Regions from separate parts of the Arthrobacter sp. UYCu512 genome, predicted to be linked through region 1. Evidence: riboswitches for the same ligand, from Rfam matches in the RefSeq annotation. Region 1 holds a riboswitch; the other holds the start of a gene.

Region 1 (7,704 bases):
CGCGGACCATAAAGCCGACCCCTAGCTCCAGGGAACCGTCGCTGATGGACCAAATCCTGGCATCAAGCAGAATACGGCCGCTGTCCGGCGCCAGGATGGTGGTACTCCAGCCGCCTAGCGCCGCGGCCAGGATCAAGGGCCAGCCACGGAGCCAGAGTAACCCGGGTCGCAGCCCGGCCAGCGGAAGAAGTGCCAGAACCAGGGCCAATGCCACCGAGGCCGACACCCAGTCGATCGACAGCGCCAGGGCAAGGGTAATGAACACAACGGCGGCGAACTTCGAGAGCGGGTTGGCCCGGGTCAGCAGGGCATGATTGCCGCGCAGCGTCAGTTCCTGTCTCATGGTGTGCTCAACGTCCCGGCCCGCGGCGCACGGGGGCCAGCTCATCGGGCTCCGCTTGATCGGGGACCTGGAGGCTGAGTTCGGTCCCTCCGAGGACGTGGCTGAATTCGGCGTCGTGCGTCACCGAGACGACGGCGGTGCCGGCGTCGAGGAGTTCGGAAAGGAACGAGGCCAGTTCGGCCCAGGTGTTGGCATCCTGGCCGAAGGTTGGTTCGTCGAGGATGAGGACGTCCGGATGGGCTGCCAGGACGGTGGCCACCGACAGGCGACGTTTCTCGCCCCCGGAGAGTGTGTACGGGTTCGCGTCCACGAGCTCCGCCAGCCGGAGCCGCTCGAGCAGTTCGTCGACGCGTTCCTCGCCGCGGCCCAGGTGCCGGGGGCCGAACATCAGCTCATCAAGTACCCGCCCCGTGACGAACTGGTGCTCAGGTTCCTGGAACACTGTGCCGATCCTTGAGATCAGCTGCCGGGCCTTCCACTTGTACGGATCGCTCCCGGCACCGGAGCTGAGTTCCGGGGTGGCCGAGACCGTGCCGGAGACCGGCGCGAGCAGGCCCGCGAGCGTCAGGGCGAAGGTGGACTTTCCCGATCCGTTGGGGCCGGTAATGGTCAAGGCCTCCCCGGCGCGGACCCGGGCAACAATGCCGGACTGGACGGGCGCCGGCGGAATGGGTCGAAAACCGCCCCGGAGGCCCGCCCGGCGCGGCCGTTCGCGGGACACGGCCAGGTCCTCAGCGGCAAGCAGCAGTCCCGCTGTCGGGGTGCGGGCAATCTGGCCACCGGGCGCCCCGGCGGCGGCCCTGCCGGCGGCCGAGGCGGCGGCCGATGCCGGGCCGGCGGGCCGCGGCCGGTGACGCGTCCGGGTCTGCGGCACGTAACCGGGCACCCAAACACCCGCCGCGGTGAGCATGTCCCGCGCCTGGTCCAGGACCTGGTCCGGCGGTCCGTCGATCAGCACCGCGGTGTCCGTCGCCGAGCCCGGCTGCAGCACCACAATCCGGTTCACGAGGTCTTTCCAGACGGCAACCCTGTGCTCCACGACCACCAGGGTAGCGCCGGTCTTGTCCAGGCAACGGCCGACGGCATCACGAAGCTCCAGCACTCCGGCCGGGTCCAGGTTGGCGGTGGGCTCGTCGAGGAGAATCAGTCCGGGGCGCATCGCCAGGATGCCGGCGAGGGCCAGGCGCTGCTTCTGGCCGCCGGACAGCGCCGACGTCGGGTGGTCCAGCGGCAGGCGGCCGAGTCCGACGTCGTCGAGCGCTTCCGCTGCCCGGGTCCAGATGTCGGCCGGGGGCACTGAAAGGTTTTCCGCCCCGAAGGCGACGTCGTCGCCCAGGCGCGAGAGCACCACCTGCGTCTCCGGGTCCTGCTGCATCAGCCCGGCCCGGCCGCGCCGCTCCCGGGGTGATGCCCCGTCGATCAGCAAGCTGCCGGTCTCCTCGGCATCCCCGTCGTCCGCCGGCCCGCGGCCAGCGGCACGCTCGGCGGCTCGCCCGGCGTCCCCGCCGGGCGAGTCGCCGAGGACACCGGCCAGGGCGTGGAGGAGCGTGGATTTGCCGGCACCGGATGGTCCCAGCAGCAGCACACGTTCCCCTGCCTGAATGTCCAGGTCAAGGCCGCGGACTGCGGGCCGGGTCCGGCCCGCGTGCCACCAGCCCCAGCCGCGCGCGGTGATCGCAGCCGGGCGGACCCGGTCGGAGGATGTCATCAGCCGTGTGCGCGGGTCAGGAAAAGACCGGCTCCGCGGCCGCCTTGCGGGAGGCGAAAGAGCCCAGCACCCCGGTCCTGGCCAGGGCCCGGGTGGCGAGCCAGGACAGGCCGCCGGCGATCACGGCGCCGGAGACCACAGTGAAAACGATGTAGGCCAGCTTGTCTCCGGAGGCGTAAGCGATGTTCCAGCCCCAGGGCAGGAACGAGTCATTCAAGCCGCAGAACAGGCCCGCCCCGGCGCCGGCCAGCAGTGCCACCGGCAGGTTGAATTTCCCGTGAAAGGACGGCACATTGAACTTCTTGTAGAGCACCGCGGCAAAAACCAGCTCGGCGCCGAGGCCCTGCAGGATGCCTGAGATCAGCACTGTGGTGCCGTACTGCGAGCCCATGATCAGCTCGCCGGTGGCGGCCACCGATTCGCAGAACAGTGCAGCACCCGGCTTGCGGATGATCAGCATGCCCAGCACGGCCGGGAGCATCCAGCCTCCGGCGTAGAGCCCGGTGAGCGGCGGATAGAACGCATTAACGGGGGCAGAAACCAGGTTGGCACCCTGGGACCAGGCCCAGAAGATCACGCCGCCGGCAACCGCAATGAGCGCCGCCACCACAATGTCCACCACACGCCAGTTGTGGCTGTACCGGACGGGCGCGCCGGCTGATCCGGGTTGTACGGATCCGGGCTTGGCAGATGTATCAGTCATATCGTCCTCCTGAGGAACAGGAGGGGAGAGTGGCCCGGGCCTGCAGCTTCCGCTGCCGCTCCGGCCACTCTGAGAACTCGACTCCCTTGCGCCGGTACTAACCGGATCAGGTTCGAGGGTCTGCGGCTGTCCGCACTCTCAGCGCCCACCTGTGGTCTCCCCGGATTTCCCCGGTGATGCCCGACGGCGGCGCTCCCCTGTCGTATCTAAAAATCGCCCTTGTGGGCGTGACCCACTTTACACCCGTGGAGCGCCGGCCACCCCCGGGTTACGCCGAGGTTAAACCCAAGACTCCGACGACGGCAGGGGTGTTGGCCCCGCCCGCAGGTCCCCAACTGGACCGTCGGGCGAGGAACGCTAGGCTAGGGGAAGCCCTGTTTCCCTCCCGCAAGGAGTTGCGAAGAATGAATATTTTCATCAAACTGCTCGGCGCCGGCGTCAGCCTGCTTGCCGGCTACGTCGGCACCAAGCTCGTGGACACCGTCTGGGAGAAGTCCACCGGCAATAAGCCACCCAAGGGCCACGAGGACGATGTCCCCACCACCCTGCGCTCGGCCCTGACTTTTGCGCTGATCTCCGCGTCCGTCAGCGCCATCATCCAAGTACTCGCCAATCGCGGCACCCAGCGAGCGGTTGCCCGCTTCGCCAAAACCCAGGACCTGGTCTAGGGCGCATCCTCTAGCTTCACCGTTTGCCGGCGTCCCCGGCGTCGTCGTGAGTGAATCCCCGGGTGCCGGCTGCCTGCTGCACCACGGCCTCCAGGTCGTCGGTGCTGAGCAGCTCCGGGTGGAGGTGCTTGGTCCGGTACCCGGCGCGGCCGACCATATGCGCGGAAACCGGAACTGTGAGCAGCTGGAAGATCCATGCCACCACCAGCACCGGCCAGACCCACCAGGTGCGCATTTGAAGGCCCAGCGCGAACAGCAACAGGAACAGTCCCAGCACCTGGGGTTTGGTGGCTGCGTGCATCCGGGTCATCAGGTCGGGAAAGCGGAGCAATCCCACCGCCGCAGCGAGGGACATCAGGGCACCGACCACCATAAAGACAGCCGAGACGGCGTCGATCACGGTGTCGGCGGTAAATGTCTCAGGAGGCACTGCTTTTCTCCCTCCGGTCGGCAACGAAGCGGGCTACCGTGACGGAGCCGACGAACCCGATAAGGGATACCGCCACCAGCAGCATAAGGTTGTTCAGGTGCCGGTTCACGGCCATGTCGATGCAGATGGCCGCCCCCACGATGGCCAGGAGCACGTCCGCGGCAAGCACCCGGTCCAGCAGCGACGGGCCCCGCGCGATCCGGATGATCGCCCCGCCGGCGGCCAACGAGAGCACCACCGCGGTTACGGTCAGGACTAGCGCCATCACGGCCCCACCTCCTGGTTGAGTGCGGACACTTCGGCTTTGGTACCCATGATCCGGATCAGCCCGGCCTCCGTGTCGCGGACGTCCTTGCGCAGTTGCGCGGCGCCGGCTGCATTGCGGACATTGATCCCGTGCACATAGAGCGTGGATGTGGAGCGATCCACTTCCACCACCATGGAGCCGGGGATCAGCGCGGTGACGTGACCGGTCGCCGTGACCAGCAGGTCAGAGTGGCTCCGGAGCGGGACGGCCACAACGGCACTGACCACCTTGGGTCCCTTGGCCGCTGCCAGGTACAGGACCTGGCAGCTCGCTGCCACCACTTTGGCCAGGAACACGAGTACAAACGGCACTGCACGAAGCAGGTTGAAGCGCCCGCCGAGTTCCACCGGCGGCAGGTAGAACAGCCGGGCGACAACGACCGAAATCAGGGCTCCGAAGAGCAGGTTACCGGGGCTGAAGTCCCGCCAGAGGGCGCCCCAAACCACTACGAGCCATACGAGCAGCGGCAGTTCCTGCCGCAACGAGATCCGTTTCCGGCTCATTTGGAGGCCTCCTGCGGCTGTGGCCCGGGCCTCGGCGGAACCGGCGCGTTTTCGCCCAGGACCGCCTGGATGTACGAGGTCCGGTCCAGCATGTCGAAGGCAGACTGGTCCGCGACCTTGAACAGCGGGCCGGCGAAGATGGTCAGCCCGACGCCGAAAAGCACCAGGCCTAGCGTGGAACCCACCATGGTCCGCGGCAGCAGCGTGACGTTGGTCTTGCCCGCCCGGTCCCCCGTTGCCGAATCTTCCGGGGCAGCCAGCAGCACCGGATCCGGGTGTTCCGCGTCCTCCGGTTTGCGCCAGAACGCACGGTTCCAGACCCTGGCGATGGCAAGCAGCGTCAGCAGGCTGGTCAGCACTCCCCCGGCCACCAGGGCGAAAGCCAGTGGTGTTCCCAGTTGCACCCCGGCCTGAAGCAGGCCCACCTTGCCCAGGAAGCCGGAGAACGGCGGGATCCCGGCCAGGTTCATTGCCGGGACAAAAAACAGCACCGCCAGCAGGGGCGACAACTTGGCCAACCCGGCCAGGCGGTCCACCGAGGAACTTCCGCCACGGCGCTCAATTAAGCCCGTCACCAGGAACAGGCTGGTCTGGATGGTGATGTGGTGGGCGACGTAAAAGACGGCGGCGCCCAGCCCTGCCACCGAGGACATCGCCAGCCCGAACACCATGTAGCCGATGTGGCTGACCAGGGTGAAGGACAACAGCCGCTTAATGTCGTTCTGGGCCAGTGCACCCAGGATTCCGACAACCATTGTCAGCAAGGCGGCCACCATCAACGGTGCATTAAAAGTGTCGCCCGGGAAGAGCAACGTTTCGGTACGGACAATGGCGTAGACACCCACCTTGGTGAGCAGTCCTGCGAACACCGCGGTGACTGGAGCCGGCGCCGTGGGGTAGGAGTCCGGGAGCCAAAAGGACAGCGGGAACACCGCCGCCTTGATGCCAAACGCCACCAGGAGCATTACGTGCAGCAGGTTTTGGGTGCCCTGGTCCAATTGCGCCAGCTTGATGGCGAGATCAGCCATGTTGATGGTGCCGGTAGCGCCATAGATCATCGCGATCGCCATCAGGAAGAGCACCGAGGACACCACCGAGACCACCAGGTAGGTCACGCCTGCCCGGATCCGCGGGCCCGTCCCGCCGAGGGTCATCAGCACATAGCTGGCGGTCAGGAGGATCTCGAAGCCCACATACAGGTTGAACAGGTCACCGGAGAGGAACGCATTGGACACCCCCGCTACCAGGATCAGATAGGTGGGGTGGAAGATCGAGACCGGCGCATCCCGATCGCCGTCGGCCATGCCCTGACCGGTGGCGTAAATCAGCACGGCGAGGCTCACCGATGAGGAGACCACCAGCATCAGCGAAGAAAACTGGTCCACCACCATCACGATGCCCCATGGCGGGAGCCAGCCGCCCAGGTTGACCGCCGACGTTCCGCCCTCCCAGACGGAGGCCAGCAGCAGACACTCCAGCAGCAGCGTCACGGACAGCAGCGCGATGCTCACCGTCCGTTGCGCACGCGAATGTCGGATCAGCAGGAAGGTGAGGGCCGCCCCGAGGATGGGAAGGAGGACGGCGAGCGGGGCGAAACTGGCAATGTTCACTGTCCGCCTCCTTCCGGATCGGGTAGTTGGACATTCAAGGAACCCGGTTGCTCCTCCGCCGCCGCCTGCTCGGCGTTCAGCTTACGGTCTGCCACCTGGACCGTGGCTTCGGCGCCGGCTGGGACATTGGAGACCCCGTGGCCGTTCGAACCGATCATGGTCAAGGGAAACTCGGAGGTTTCCACCGGGATCACGGAGTCGTCCTCGACGTCGAAGCTGGGAGTCCGCGCCACGCGGCGGTCCTCGGCGTCGTCCTGGATTTCATCCTCGCGGGCCAGCACCCAGGTCCGGTAGATGATGCCGAGCATAAAGGCCGTGACGGCAAAGGAGATCACGATCGAGGTGAGGATGAGGGCCTGAGGCAGCGGATCGTTGTAGTCCCCGGCCGCGGTGTCCTTGCTGAACATCGGCGCCAGGCCGGCGTAACCGCCGGTGGTCAAAATAAGCAGGTTTGTGGCGTTCGTGAGCAACATCAGGCCCAGCAGGACCCGGGTAAGGCTGCGTTCGAGGATCAGGTAGATGCCGCAGGCGTACAAGGCTCCCATGACCGTCAGCAGGGTCAGGTTGACGCTCATGCTTTCCCCTTGGCTGTGGTTTCGGCCGGTACTCCGCCGGGCTCCTGGTCGTCGGCCGGTTCGTGTGACTGTTCCTCGAAATGTTCGTCGATTTCGGCGCCCAGGCTGCGCAGCACGTCCAGGGCCAGGCCGACGACGACCGTGTAGACGCCGATATCGAAGATTGTGGAGGTGACGAACTTGACGTCGCCGAAAACCGGCAGCCAGAACTCGATGATGGCGCTTTGGAACACCTGGCCGCCCAGCAGCAGCGGTACCAGGCCGGATGCCGCCGCGGTGGCCAGGCCAATACCGAGCAGGGTGCCGGCACTGACGGGCGACGCCTCGCGCAGCTCGAAACGACCGCCGGCGAGGTACCGGACTGTGAGGGCCAGCCCGGCGGTGAGGCCACCGGCGAAGCCGCCGCCGGGAAAGTTGTGGCCCGCAAGCAGCAGGTAGATCGAGAAGACGATTATGGAGTGGAAAACCAGCCGCGTGACGACTTCGAAGATGATAGAGCGGCGTTCCGGGGCCAGGGTCCGGCCGGCCACAAGCCATGCATCACGGCTCGAGGCGGCGAAACGTCGGCTGATCGCCAAAGCCGCCTCGTCACGGGTATTGCCGCGTTCGCCTCCGGAATTGCGGCGGCCGACGGACCCCTCGGCCACTGTGGCGGAGGCCCGGATCCCCTCGCCGCGGTTGTGGACGAAGATCAGGCTGGCAACGCCTGTGGCCGCCAGCGCCAGCACGGAGATTTCCCCGAAGGTGTCCCAGGCCCGGATGTCCACGAGGGTCACGTTGACGATGTTCAGCCCGCCGCCGCCCTCGTAGGCCAGTTTGGGGAAATCGAGCGAGACGGGTGCAGCCACCCGGGCGCC
Region 2 (7,704 bases), on a different contig from region 1:
TGATGCCAGTGCGTGCTCCCGCCGCGGGATCCTGCCGCTGCGTTTGGCCAGCCGTCCGGCGATCACCGCGTGTCTAAACGCCTCGCCCATCAGAACCGGATTTTGTGCCCGGGTCACCGCCGTGGCCAGCAGCACGGCGTCGCAGCCAAGCTCCATGGCCAGGGTTGCATCGGAGGCGGTCCCTATCCCGGCGTCAAGGACCACGGGCACGGAGGCACGGGCGACGATCAGTTCGATGTTATGCGGGTTCAAGATGCCCAGGCCGGTGCCAATCGGCGCGCCGAGGGGCATCACGGCAGCGGCGCCGAGGTTTTCCAGCCGCAGCGCCAGCACGGGGTCGTCGTTGGTATAGGCAAAGACCTTGAACCCGCGGCCCACAAGCTGCTCGGTGGCCTCGACGAGCTCCACCGCATCCGGCAGCAGGGTGTGCTCGTCCGCAATGACTTCCAGCTTTACCCAGTCCGTTTCGAGGGCTTCCCGTGCCAGCTCGGCAGTGAGGACGGCATCCCTGGCGGTGAAGCAGCCCGCGGTGTTCGGCAGCACCCGGATGTTGTGGTCCAAAAGCAGCTGGAACAACGACCCCGATTCTGCCGGCGAATAGCGCCGCATCGCCACGGTGGTCAGTTCGGTGCCGGACGCCAGCAGCGCGGCACCCAGACCGTCAAGGCTAGGCGCCCCGCCGGTTCCCATAATCAGCCGGGACCCCAGCTGTACACCGTCGACCGTGAACGGGTCCGCGGCGGCCGGTGAAATTCCCGGCGCCCCGGCGAGTGTGGTGTCCTCCCTGCCGCTCATCCTCCCTGCACCGCCGTGACCAGTTCGAGGTCGTCACCGTCGACGAGCGCTGTGGTGTACCACTGGCTGCGCGGGACCACGTCCGCGTTGCGGGCGACGGCGACCCCGAGTTTCCCGCCGTCGACTGAGTGGCCGTTGGGCGCCAGCGGCCGGCCGGTAACCTGGCTGACCAGCTGGCTGACCGAGGCGCCGTCCGGGAGAAAGTGCCCGGTTCCGTTCAGGGTGATGTTCATACCGCTTCCTTGTTTTCTTCAGGGTGGGTGTTCGGATGGGTGATGATCTTCGGGGACGGCCTCCGGGCGCCGGCTGCGGCCGGTCTGCTGGTTTGACTGCCGGTGGCGAACCTGTCCGGGCGGAAGTGCTTCCAACGGGAATCCACGGTTCCGTCCAGCAACTCACAGCAGATCCTCGCGGCGGCGGGTGTGAGCAGGATGCCGTGCCGGAAAAAGCCGGTCGCTATCATCAAACCGGCAATTTCCCCCGGACGCCCCCGCGCCGCCACCCGGCCCAGCAGCGGCGCGTTGTCCGGGGTCCCCGGCCGGGCCCGGGCAGTGGCCTCCAGCAATTCCAGTTCGGCGACGGCGGGGACCAGCTGCTGGGCATCACGCAGCAGCTGGTAAACACCGCCGGCGGACACCGCCCGGCCCGGGACACCAGCTTGGGTGGCAGCATCCGGGTTGTCGCCGCCGAGCGCGTCTTCGCGCTGGGTGGCGCCGATCACCACCGTGCCGTCCTGCCGGGGCACGATGTAGACCGGCACCCCGCGCACCAGCCCGCGCACCGTGGCGGTGAGCAGCGGCCGTAGTTTCGCCGGGACGCGGAGCCGGAGGATGTCCCCGTGGACCGGCCGCAGGGGAAACTCAAGCCCCGCGGGCAGCCCCTCAAGTGTGGCGGCGCCAAGGCCGTTGGCCACAATGGTGTCCTTGGCCCGGATGGAACCGCCGCCGATGAGGCTGGCGCCAGCCACCCGACCCTGCTCCCAGAACAGCCCGCCGGCACGCCTGGCGATGGTGGTGGAGCGACTGTCGGTGCGCAGCAGTTCCCTGATCCGGGCCAGCAGCAGGCGCGGGTCCACCTGGTGGTCGGCGGGAATATCGAAGGCGCAGGAGATGCCCGGACTCAGCAGCGGCTCTCGCCTTCGTGCCGCACGGACGGTCAGCGGCTCGACGCTGAGGCCGGCAGCCTGCTGGGCGGTGCGCAGGTCCGCGAGCGCCCGGCGGTCGGCGGCGTCGACACCCACGGCGAGGGTCGGCGTGGTGAGGTAGCCCGTCCGGGAGCCCCCCGTTCCGCCCCCGGCGCCGTCCAGTCCGGCCGCGAATGCCGGCCAGAGGCGGGAGGATTCCAGCATAAGCTCCAGGAGGGCCTCTTCCTGGTAGTGCAGTTCGCTCACCGGGGCAAGCATGCCGGCGGCAGCCCAACTGGCTCCTGTTCCGGGGGCGTCGTCGATCAACGCGACAGATCGGCCCGAGCGCCGCACCGCCCAGGCGATCCCGTGGCCAACAACGCCGCCGCCAATCACGGCCACGTCGTAACATTCGGGGTTTTTGAGGTCATCCGCGGCGGCCGCAGCCGAGGTTGCGTCGCTTTCACGGGCCGTGCCGGGGACGAAGGTGCCGTCCATAGAGGATTCCTTCCCTACGCCGGTACTAACCGGATCAGGTCAAGCGGTCGGCTGCTACGCCCTCTCAGCCTGCCGTTGCCGGTCGCCAGTGGCGTGGACGGCGGCGGGCTCCCGCGGTATTGGCCCAGTGTAGAGGAACTAGGCTGGAAACATGAGCCAGGATGCCGCCCACACCACCGCCCGCCTTTATCTCTGCACCGACGCGCGCCGGGACCGCGGCGACTTTGCAGACTTCGTGGACTCGGCCTTTGCTGGCGGCGTCGACATCATCCAGCTGCGCGACAAATCCCTGGAAGCCGCCGAGGAGCTGGAACTGCTGGCGGTCCTGCAGCAGGCGGCCCGCCGTCATGGCCGGCTTTGGGCAGTCAACGACCGGGCAGACCTCGCCTCCCTGGCCGGGGCGCCGGTGTTCCATATCGGGCAAAAGGACATCCCGTTCGGGGCGGCGCGGGACTTCCTCGGCCAGGAGACCGCGATCGGGCTGTCCACCCACACTCCGGCCCAGGTGGACGCCGCGATAGCCGCAACTTCCGGCCGGAACGGTCTGACCTACTTCTGTGTTGGCCCGGTATGGGCCACCCCCACAAAGCCGGGCCGCGCCGCCGTCGGACTTGACCTCGTCCGCTACGCGGCGGACGCGATCGGCGGGTCAGAGGCCCAGCAGCGGAGAACTGCCCGGAGCGAGGCTGCGGGGAACCTCTGGGGCGCGCGGCCGTGGTTCGCGATCGGCGGCATCGACCTGGGCAATGTGGAGCAAGTGGTGGCCGCGGGCGCCGGCAGGATCGTCGTGGTCCGCGCGATCACCGAGGCCACCGATCCCGAGGGCGCAGCCCGGGCCCTGCTTGCCGCCCTCGACGCCGCGGAACGCTAAGGCCCGCCTGCTCAGCCGGCAAGGCCGAGCTGCGTCATCCGGCGTGCGTGGTTCGCTGCCAGTTCCCGCAGCAGGGCTCGGACAAGCTCCCTCGGCCCGTCCTCATCCGCGCCGATCAGCCGGTCGGCGAAGGCGTGCTCGAAGCTCATCCGCTGCGCCTGGTTGAGGACCTCCCCCAGCAGTCGCCGGGCCCACAGTGCCAGCCGCGACGCCAGCTTCGGGTCATCTGCGAGGGCGGCCCGGAGCCGTTCCCGCAGCACCGCTGCCGCTTCGTCGCCGGCCTGGACCTGCTCCACCAGGGCACGGGTGCCTGCGTCGAGATAACGGGACATGGCGCGGTAGGCGTCGGCGGAAACGGTGTCGATCACGTACGCCTTGATGAGGGACTCGTGCCAGTCCGCCGGGCGGGTGCGTTTATGGAAGTGGTCCACCGACGGCTGGAACGGCAGCATGGCTTCCTCGGTGTCCAGGCCCATGGCTTCGAGCCTGGAGCTGACGAGTTCGTAGTGCTGGAACTCGATCACGGCGATACGTCCCAGCGCTGCCCGGTCGTGCAGGGTGGGCGCGTACCGTGCGTCGGAGGAGAGCCGCTCGAAAGCGGAGAGTTCGGTGTAGGCCATCACGCCGAACAAATCCCTCAGAAAGCTGTTGTAGCGGGCGGGATCAGCCGGGAATCTGCTCATGGTCCAAGACTAATAGTGCAAATGAAGCTACTCTGATTTCCGTGTCCCAGCATCGCTTGACCCCGAATGTCCACCAGCAGGAGAGCCTCCTTGCCGAGGCACTCAACACGTTGCGCACAACCCTGGAGCTGCCCGGACCGTTCCCCGAGGACGCGCTGCGGGAAGCGAAGGAAGCCGTCGCCGGACACGAACTGCCGGAGCTGGATTTCACCCACATCGAGTTTGTGACCATCGATCCTGCGTCTTCCACCGATCTGGACCAGGCCCTCTTCATCGACCGTTCCGGCGCGGGATACAAGGTCTTCTACGCGATCGCCGATGTCCCCTCCTTTGTTGTCCCCGGCGGAGCGCTCGACGCCGAGACCCGCCGTCGCGGCCAAACGTACTACACCCCGGACGGCCGGATCCCGCTGCACCCAGAAGTCATCAGCGAAGAAGCCGGAAGCCTGCTGGCCGGGCAACGGTGTGCCGCCTTTGTGTGGGAATTCGAGCTGGACACCACCGCGGAGGTGTCGGAAGTGCTGGTCCGCCGTGCCACAGTCCGCAGCCGGGCCAAACTCAGCTACCGGGGTGTCCAGGCCGACCTCGACGCCGGCACGGCCGCGCCGCTGCTGGAGCTGCTCAAGGAAGTCGGGATGAAGCGGGTAGAGCTCGAACGGCTCCGCGGCGGCGCCAGCCTGAACATGCCCGAACAGGAAATCGAACAGCTGCCCGACGGCGGCTACCGGATTGTAGCTGCCCCGCCGCTGCCCGTGGAAGACTGGAACGCCCAGATTTCGCTGATGACGGGAATGGCCGCAGCAGGGATCATGCTCGAAGGCAAAGTCGGTATCCTGCGCACCATGCCGGCGCCGGATGAAGCGTCGCTGGCTCATTTCCACCGCCAGACCCGTGCCCTTGGCAGGCCCTGGAACGCCGACATGAGCTACGGCGAATACCTGCGCACCCTGGATCCCACGGATCCGCGGCAGCTGGCGATCGTGCACTCGGCCGGCATGCTGTTCCGCGGCGCGGGCTACACGCCCTTCGATGGCACGGTGCCCGGGGCCGCGGTCCAGGCAGCCATCGGCGCCGCCTACGCCCACTCCACGGCCCCGCTCCGACGTCTGGTGGACCGCTTTGTCCTGGTGATCTGCGAGGCGCTCAGCAACGGCACGGCTGTCCCGGCCTGGGCCCGGGAAGCCCTGCCGTCGCTCCCGTCGATCATGGCAGCCTCGGACCAGCTGGCCGCCAGGCTGGAGCGCCTCTCCCTCGATACCGTGGAGGCGGCGCTGCTGGTCAACCACGTTGGCCAGGAGTTCGACGCCGTCGTGATCTCCGGCGCTAAACCCGCCAGGAGCGGAAAGAACAGCACCGGCAAAAACGGCACCAATGCCGCCGGCACCACCGGCGGGCCCGCCGGAATCGTGCAAATCGCCGAACCCGCCGTCACTGCCCGCTGCCCGGGCGAACTGGAACCCGGCACCCAGGTCCGGGTGCGGGTGGTCGCGGCCGACATCACCACCCGTGAGGTCCGGCTGGAGCTGGCCGTCTGAGCGATCGGCGGCCTTGCCGCGCCGTCAGTGGCCGCCGTCGAGTTTCCGGGCCGTGTGCGGCTAGACTGGAAGGGTAGATATGGATGCCCGGTCGTTGATTTCCTTCATTTTCGAATTCAACAAGCCCGCCCCTACGCGATCTTGAGATACACCCGCTGGTCCCCAGTGCCAGCATCTAGATAGCCCGCGATCGGCTTCCACTGGAATTGCTTGCGCTTCTGAGCGTGCTCCGGAACGGCCACCCGGCCGGCCCGTTGAGCATGCAGCGCAGCCCAAAATGAATAAGGAATCTCCCCTAGTGAGTGAATTGCACACGCACCAGCTTCTGACCGACGAATCCGGCACGGAAACGATCGAACCGGAAGAAACCATCATCTCGGACGAAAAGCCGCACGAGATCGCCGAGAAGACCTTTGCCGACTACAATGTCCGCGCCGATATCGTGGAATCCCTCGCCGACGCCGGAATCACCCACCCGTTCCCGATCCAGGCCATGACCCTGCCGGTAGCCCTTGGCGGCCACGACATTATCGGCCAGGCCAAGACCGGAACGGGCAAAACCCTCGGCTTTGGCATCCCGGCCCTGCAGCGCGTCGTCGGACCCGACGACGCCGGCTACGACTTGCTCCCGGCCCCTGGCGCCCCGCAGGCCCTCGTGATTGTACCCACCCGTGAGCTGGCCGTCCAGGTCGCCGGCGACCTGCAGAATGCCGCCCGCAAGCGCAACGCCCGGATCACCACCATCTACGGCGGCCGTGCCTACGAGCCGCAGGTCGAGGCGCTGCAGAAGGGCGTCGAAATTGTTGTCGGTACGCCCGGACGCCTCATCGACCTCTACAAGCAAAAGCATCTCGTCCTGAAGAACGTCAAGATGGTGATCCTGGACGAAGCCGACGAAATGCTGGACCTCGGCTTCCTGCCCGACGTCGAGACCCTCATCGCCGGCACCCCGCCGGTCCGCCAGACAATGCTGTTCTCCGCCACCATGCCCGGCCCGGTCGTCGCCATGGCACGGCGGTACATGACCAAGCCCACCCACATCCGTGCCGCGGACCCAGACGACGAGGGACTGACCAAGCGCGACATCCGGCAGCTGATCTACCGTGCCCACAGCATGGACAAGATCGAGGTCGTGGCCCGGATCCTGCAGGCCCGCGGCCGCGGCCGCACCATCATTTTCACCAAGACCAAGCGCACCGCCGCCAAAGTCGCCGAGGAACTGGTGGACCGCGGCTTCGCTGCGGCCGCCATCCACGGCGACCTCGGCCAGGGCGCACGCGAGCAGGCCCTGCGTGCCTTCCGCAACAATAAGGTCGATGTCCTCGTCGCCACCGACGTCGCAGCCCGCGGCATCGACGTCGATGATGTCACGCACGTCATCAACTACCAGTGCGTTGAAGACGAAAAGATCTACCTGCACCGGGTGGGCCGCACCGGCCGCGCCGGCAACAAGGGCACGGCCGTGACCTTCGTCGACTGGGACGACATGCCCCGCTGGGGCCTGATCAACAAGGCCCTGGGCCTGAGTGTCCCGGAGCCGGTGGAAACCTACTCCTCATCCCCGCACCTTTTCGAGGAGCTCGACATTCCCGCAGGCACCAAGGGCCGGCTGCCCCGGGACAAACGTGTACTCGCCGGTGTCAATGCCGAGGTCCTGGAGGACCTGGGCGAGACCGGAAAGAAGAACACCCCCCGCGGCGGTCAGGCCGGCGGCGGACGCGACAGCGCCCGCAGCGGCGGCGGCAGCCGCGGCACCGGCGGACGGGACAGCGCCCATGATTCGCGCCGCAGCGGCGGCACCGGCGGCGCCAAGGACAGCGGACGCTCGGGCGAGCGCCGTCGTCGTCCGGCCGAAGCTGACGCCGGCACGGGTCCCGCAGCTGAGACCCCGGCCAAAGCCGCAGCCAGCGCACCGACCGAGGTCGACCGTGCGACGCGCGCACGCCGCCGCACCCGCACCCGCCGCCATAATGGCGAAGTGGTGGCGGGCGAGTCCCAGGCCGGTGCACCGGCAAGCAGCACCGAGGCCTAAACCCTTATATGGCTGACACCGTCTGGGCGCCGGACGGCAGCAATCTGGTGGTACACGCGGACAACGCCGACTACCTCCCGACGCTGCCGGACGGCGCTTTTACCCTCATTTACGTGGATCCTCCTTTTAACACCGGCCGGGTCCAGAAGCGCCAGGAAACCAGGATG

What was found. Region 1 has a riboswitch for thiamine pyrophosphate ahead of ABIB49_RS14450 (ECF transporter S component). Riboswitches for the same ligand answer to the same signal wherever they lie in the genome.
Region 2: it holds a riboswitch for thiamine pyrophosphate, as region 1 does, so the genes downstream of both, thiO (glycine oxidase ThiO) here and ABIB49_RS14450 (ECF transporter S component) in region 1, are expected to answer to the same signal.

The regions. Positions count from the first base shown of each region.
Region 1 covers NZ_JBEPPA010000013.1:34,155-41,858, reverse strand. The annotation lists gene ABIB49_RS14460 (energy-coupling factor transporter transmembrane component T family protein) at 1-343, opposite strand, end outside; gene ABIB49_RS14455 (ABC transporter ATP-binding protein) at 351-2,051, opposite strand; gene ABIB49_RS14450 (ECF transporter S component) at 2,068-2,754, opposite strand; TPP riboswitch at 2,820-2,963, opposite strand; gene ABIB49_RS14445 (DUF4235 domain-containing protein) at 3,159-3,422, shown strand; gene mnhG (monovalent cation/H(+) antiporter subunit G) at 3,439-3,852, opposite strand; gene ABIB49_RS14435 (MrpF/PhaF family protein) at 3,842-4,117, opposite strand; gene ABIB49_RS14430 (Na+/H+ antiporter subunit E) at 4,117-4,662, opposite strand; gene ABIB49_RS14425 (Na+/H+ antiporter subunit D) at 4,659-6,272, opposite strand; gene ABIB49_RS14420 (Na(+)/H(+) antiporter subunit C) at 6,269-6,847, opposite strand; gene ABIB49_RS14415 (Na+/H+ antiporter subunit A) at 6,844-7,704, opposite strand, start outside.
Region 2 covers NZ_JBEPPA010000005.1:234,971-242,674, forward strand. The annotation lists gene ABIB49_RS07460 (thiazole synthase) at 1-795, opposite strand, end outside; gene thiS (sulfur carrier protein ThiS) at 792-1,028, opposite strand; gene thiO (glycine oxidase ThiO) at 1,025-2,416, opposite strand; TPP riboswitch at 2,410-2,541, opposite strand; gene thiE (thiamine phosphate synthase) at 2,568-3,287, shown strand; gene ABIB49_RS07480 (ferritin-like fold-containing protein) at 3,299-3,970, opposite strand; gene ABIB49_RS07485 (RNB domain-containing ribonuclease) at 4,012-5,505, shown strand; gene ABIB49_RS07490 (DEAD/DEAH box helicase) at 5,804-7,537, shown strand; gene ABIB49_RS07495 (DNA-methyltransferase) at 7,546-7,704, shown strand, end outside.